2 regions of the Pantoea sp. SGAir0430 genome follow, and region 2 is predicted to be linked to the other one. Evidence: predicted binding sites of a transcription regulator. Region 2 holds the regulator's gene; the other holds the start of a gene.

Region 1 (3,113 bases), 2.0 Mb from region 2:
CATTACCAATCAGCGCATACTGCGCGCTGCCGGCGTAGCTTGAACCAAGGTTCCACGAACCGTACAGCTGGCTGGTGGTCGGGAACTCCACGCCGCGCTTATATTGCAGCCAGGTGGTGAGCGCCGGATTGATATCGTACTGGAAGGTCAGTGACGGCAGTACTTCGGTGTCTGAATTGGTCTTGCCGTACAGTTTTTCCACCTGCTCTGCGGTCAGCACCGTGCTGCCGTTGGTCAGATCGCCGAGGTTCTTCGGTTTGGTGCTTTGATGAATAACGCGCACGCCGGGAATCACCGCGAAATTGTGGCTATCGAGATCGAAATTGATTTTATCCTGCAGATAACCGGCCACGGTCCAGGAACGGCTGTCCGACTGCGGCTGGGTGATGGTGCCGAAGGTGCCCGGGTTCGGCTCCTGGCGGAACGGACGCTCGCTGTTCTCCACGCGCGCGTTGATGCCGCCGCTCAGCTCGTGGCGGCCGAGGATTTTGCTGGCGCGCGTGTCAAACCCTAAGGTATCGACGTTGTAGTCAGAGTAGACGAAGCCGTACTGACTGGCGCTGGTCGGTAACCAGGTGGTGTCGTGCGCCTCGGTTTGCTGCCAGTAAATTCGCGTGGTCAGCGTATCGATCATCTCGTTGTACGGCGTCCACTCGTCGGCAAGGTTAATGCCCCAGCGGCGCGAATCGCTCTGCTGTTGCGCAGTGCCCCAAATAGTGTTGCCGCTGCTGCTGTCCCAGGTATCGTAGTGGGTGTGATTGGTTTTGTGGTAGTAGTCGAAGGTGGCGCTCAGCTTGTGCTGATCGTTTGGCTGCCAGATGCCCGACGTCATAAAGGCATCCGAGTGCCAGTTGGCCGGGTAGGCGTCTTTTACGCCACTGTTGTTGCGCGTCTGCTGGCCGTCGCGGCGGCTGTAGACAAACAGGCCGCGCAGTTCATCATCCCCTGCCGCCGCAGTGATGCCGTTGTGCCAGCTGCGATCTGCCGAACTGTAGTCGCTCTGATAACCGAAATAGTGGGTTTTATCGCTGCTGAGGTAGTCGTCCGGCGACTTGTTATGAAACGATACGTTACCGCCGATTGCGGTGTTAGGTTGTTCCACCGATGTAGCGCCCTTCTCAATTTCGACGCTGCCAAACATATACGGGTCGATGTAGTCGCGACCAATACCGAAGGTATTGTTACCGGCGCGACTGACGTACGGACGACCGGTGGCATCCGGTACCGGAATGCCATCAATATCCAGACCGACACGGTTACTTTCCAGCCCGCGAATGTTGTAGCCGGTATAGCCTGCACGGTCAAAGCCGCTTTTACCGGCTGACGAACCGCCCGCCGCGCCAGTGGCGCTGACCAGCGGCTCATAACGCATGATCGAACCGAAGTCATTGGCGCCGCGTTTTTGCAGATCGCTGGCGGTGAGCGTGGTTTTGCTGCCAGCCTGCTGCTTAGGTGCGGTAACGGTCATTACCGGTTCATTGCTGCTGTTGTTCTCTGCGGAACGCGCCAGCGTACTGCTGTCGCTGGCGGCATAGCTGCAGGCTGCGTGAATGGCTGAAGCAAGAACAGCGACTTTACACAGACGCTGCTGAACAGTTCCCTGAAGGTTGAAAGACATGCGCGAAATACCTGGTTAATTGTTAGTATTCGCTCACTTATTTGCTGCCAGAAAACCACGGCTCTATGCTAAAAACCGTGAAACAGCGCGTCACGCTGGCCAGATAATGTTATCGATCCCGGCACCTGTGGCACAGTGTCATGCGCGCTTCAGTGCACAGCTGCCGTATATAACTGGCCGCGGTGCCGCAGGGATGCCTGTGGTATTTATAGAGAGTAAAATGATGGCGAAAACAATTTAATGCAATTGGTAATCATTATCAATATCATTTGCATCAAGATGTATCTTTGTGCGCACAATTTGTTAACCCATGATTAATCAAGCACTAACAGGAGGGATAGGATGGCAGATAAACCGGCAGTAACCATTCACTACTGTACTCAATGTAACTGGCTGCTGCGTTCGGCGTGGATGGCGCAGGAGCTGCTGCATACCTTTGCCGGCGATCTCAGCGCGGTCACGCTCCAGCCCGGCAGCGGCGGCGTGTTCGAGATCAGCATTGATGGTCAGGTAATTTGGGAACGCAAACAGGAAGGCGGCTTTCCCGATGCGGCAGCACTGAAGCAGCGGGTGCGCGATGTCTGCTGGCCGGATCGCGAACTGGGGCACGTGGACAAGAAGAAACCGTAACGCGCTTAGCTGTTGGCGATCTTCTCTGCCGCGTCCTGCAGCGCCGCCACGACAATTTCCACCGTGGCCGGTGAAATCTGCTCCTGCGACAGCCGGTGATTGAGCGTATAGCGAAGCGTATGGATTGCCTGCTCTACCTGCGGAATGCTGCGGTTGTTGACCAGGATCGCCAGCGAAGTGAGCCGCCCGATAATCACCGCCACGTTTTCGCCATTTTCCGCCAGCAGCGCGCGGCCCGCATCGTTGAGCGCGTAGGCTTTGCGCGTGGCCTGGGCATCCACCACGCGAATGGCGTCCATCTCTTCCAGCAGCGTCAGGTTGGGATAAATAATGCCGGGGCTGGGGGAATATTCGCCTTTCGACAACTCTTCCACCGATTTGATCAGCTCATAACCGTGCGCCGCGCCGCTGGCCAGAAAGTGCAGCATCAGCAGGCGAATATCACTGGCATCCAGCATCCTTTCGCGCCGCTTTCTGCGTGCGCCGGCACAGCTGGCACGCTGTGCCGCATCGGCGTGCTCTGGAACATCCCGCTGCTGTTTCATCGCCTTCCCGGGGTCAGTTGAGGGAGGTTGATAGTAGTCTGGTGCCTGGTAAAATTCAACACAGGCGGCAGCGGGCGGGCGCCGGTTATTTCTGATGCCAGTAAGCGACGGCGCGCACCAGGTCGCTGTGCGCCGCACGTTGCTGAGTAAAGTAATCGCTCAGCTGTTTCACCGCCGCGCCTTCGCCGGTCAGCCAGATGAAGTAGTCATCAGCAGGCAGCACAATCGGGTCCAGCAGCGGCGTCAGCGCCTCAGCCTGCATGTTGCCGCTGCCGAGCCAGCTCACCGTGACATCCGGCAGGTCACCAAGATACGCGCGG
Region 2 (3,113 bases):
AGTGGTGCATCTATCCGATGTACGACTTTACCCACTGCATCTCCGATGCGCTGGAAGGCATCACCCATTCCCTGTGTACGCTGGAGTTCCAGGATAACCGTCGTCTCTACGACTGGGTGCTGGATAACATCACTATTCCGGTGCATCCGCGTCAGTACGAGTTCTCGCGCCTGAATCTGGAATATGCGGTGATGTCGAAGCGTAAGCTGACGCAGCTGGTGAGCGAGAAGATTGTTGAAGGCTGGGACGATCCGCGCATGCTGACCGTATCCGGTCTGCGCCGTCGTGGCTATAGCGCGGCGTCAATCCGCGAATTCTGCCGCCGTATCGGTGTGACTAAGCAGGACAATATTGTTGAGATGGCGTCGCTGGAGTCGTGCATTCGTGACGACCTCAACGAGAACGCGCCGCGCGCCATGGCGGTGCTGGATCCACTGAAAGTGGTAATCGAGAACCTGCCGGCCGGGCATGAAGAAATCATCAGCATGCCGAACCACCCGAACAAACCGGAGATGGGCACGCGTGAGGTGCCGTTCAGCCGTGAAGTGTGGATCGATCGCGCCGACTTCCGTGAAGAGGCCAACAAGCAGTACAAGCGTCTGGTGCTGGGTAAAGAAGTTCGTCTGCGCAACGCTTACGTCATTCGTGCCGAGCGCGTGGCGAAAGATGAAGCCGGCAACATCACCTGCATCTACGCTACCTGCGATGTCGACACCCTGAGCAAAGATCCGGCCGATGGCCGCAAGGTCAAAGGCGTTATTCATTGGGTATCGGCGATTCACGCGCTGCCTGCTGAATTCCGCCTGTACGATCGTCTGTTCAGCGTGCCAAACCCGGGCGCGGCCGAGGATTTCCTCACCACCATTAACCCGAACTCGCTGGAGATCAAACAGGGCTTCGTTGAGCCGGGTCTGCGTGCCGCCAGCGCGCTGGCGCCGTATCAGTTTGAGCGCGAAGGTTACTTCTGCGCTGATAGCGTGTACTCGCAGCCGTCGAAACTGGTGTTCAACCGCACCGTGGGTCTGCGTGATACCTGGGCAAAAATCGGCGAATAATTTTACTGCTTGATAGCACGATATGATCAGCAAAGGGCGAGCAATCGCCCTTTTTTATTGCCCGTTATCTGCAAACGGGAATCGATTATGCTGAACCAGACAAAAAACAGTAATTGCGCGCGATTACGACTAATCTGACTTTAATAAAATTAACTAATTTACCCGTGTGAAATCGTTATTTTCAGGTAGGCTATGCGCTCTTAAATGTTGCTGTGCGGGTTAGCGAAGGAAGAAAAATGACAAGTCTCGCTCTGGAAGCCAAACATAGCGTGGTGGTTTTACATCAGCTTATCGAACGTATTTTTAATCAGGCCGAAGGCAGCGATGACAGTATGGATCTGCTGCTGTCGCACTTTCATCCCGACTTCAAAATGGTGACGCCGCAAGGCAAACAGCTCGATCTCAATGACACTGAAACCCTGTTTCGCAAACTGCACGGGCAGCGGGAAGGGATGCGAATCGCCACCAGTGAGCATGCCATCATTTCCCAGCAGCAGCAGGAAGTGACCATTCAGTATCACGAACTGCAAATGCTTAACGGCAACAACCAGACCCGCATTTCGCTGGCGGTGCTGGACTGCAGCACGCCGGTTCCGCGCTGGCGCTATTTGCAGGAAACGCTGGTCGCCTGAACGCAGCCATAAAAAAACCGGTGCCTGGCACCGGTTTTTTTATACTGCATAGCATATTCAATTACTGATCGTGGAGCGTCTCGTCTTCGCGGCAGTCTCCCAGCGCACAGTGGCCGTACAGATACAGGCTGTGGTTGCTGAGTTTGATACCGTGGCGTGTTGCAATCTCACGCTGACGCGTTTCGATAGATTCATCGCTAAACTCGATCACTTTGCCGCAGTCGAGGCAAATCAGGTGATCATGATGATGCTGCTGGGTCAGTTCGAACACGGATTTCCCGCCTTCGAAGTTATGACGCGTCACGATGCCGGCGTCGTCAAACTGGTTCAGAACACGGTATACCGTCGCCAGACCAATCTCTTCGCCCATGTCGATCAGGCGTTTGTACAAATCTTCCGCACTGACATGATGGGACTCGGGTCCGGGTCCCTGAAGCACTTCCAGAATCTTCAGTCTGGGCAGCGTGACTTTCAGGCCAGCCTTTTTCAATGCGGAGTTGTTGTCAGTCATGCGGATATTGTCCTGTTACTTTGCTAGTCACTTACGGCGCAAAGGCCTTGAATGTGTGGTCAACGCGCATTCTCATTTGCGTCTCATTATAGAGCTCAGCCTGCGAAATGAAAACCGGCTGCGGCGGACAATTCCCCGGATGCTGTAAGGAGAAATGTCGTGAACCTCAGCGGGATCGTGCAGATCGATGTTCCTTTTCGCGCAGTCTCAGTCTGATGCCCGAGGAATAAGCAGATGACCGTTGCGGGTATTCTACAGAATTGAGGGAAAAAGTTAAAAAACCGTAGCTATTATTTTTATAGGTAATTCCATTGCCCGATGTGAGCCAGCGCCCACATCGGACAGGAAAGCATCAGGCTTCGATGATCGCCTGCAGCTGCAGCTCGTCAAAGATCTGCTTAACCCATTTGTCGACGCGCTCGTTAGTCAGTTCAGGCTGACGATCTTCATCGATGGCGAGGCCGAGGAAGTGTTTGTCGTCTGCCAGACCTTTAGAGGCTTCGAAGTGGTAACCTTCGGTTGGCCAGTGGCCCACAATCACTGCGCCGTTTGGCTCAATGATGTCGCGAATGGTGCCCATCGCGTCACAGAAGTACTCGGCATAATCTTCCTGATCGCCGCAGCCAAACAGCGCTACCAGCTTACCGTTGAAATCAATCTCTTCCAGCGTCGGGAAGAAGTCATCCCAGTCGCACTGGGCTTCACCGTAGTACCAGGTCGGAATACCCAGCAGCAGAATATCGAATGCTTCGAGATCTTCTTTGGTGCTCTTAGCAATGTCATGCACTTCGGCGACATCTTTACCCAGTTGTTTCTGGATCATTTTTGCAATGTTTTCAGTGTTGCCGGTATCGCTGCCGAAGAAAATGCCTACGATTGCCATGGAGTGAGTAACCTCTTAAATCCTGATTGTGA

The links. Region 2 encodes Fur, which represses iron uptake genes when iron is present. Its sites were predicted from a motif close to ATAATAATGAGAACNACTATCAA; they were not measured.
Region 1: a site for Fur is predicted at 1,865-1,887, ahead of E7738_RS17715 (TonB-dependent receptor domain-containing protein). Genes of this name have one in related genera too.

Annotation. Positions count from the first base shown of each region.
Region 1 is NZ_CP039427.1:3,771,447-3,774,559, reverse strand. It holds gene E7738_RS17715 (TonB-dependent receptor domain-containing protein) at 1-1,618, opposite strand, end outside; gene E7738_RS17710 (SelT/SelW/SelH family protein) at 1,961-2,248, shown strand; gene E7738_RS17705 (PadR family transcriptional regulator) at 2,254-2,793, opposite strand; gene E7738_RS17700 (siderophore-interacting protein) at 2,879-3,113, opposite strand, start outside.
Region 2 is NZ_CP039427.1:1,804,957-1,808,069, reverse strand. It holds gene glnS (glutamine--tRNA ligase) at 1-1,055, shown strand, start outside; gene E7738_RS08710 (hypothetical protein) at 1,292-1,687, shown strand; gene fur (ferric iron uptake transcriptional regulator) at 1,749-2,198, opposite strand; gene fldA (flavodoxin FldA) at 2,551-3,081, opposite strand.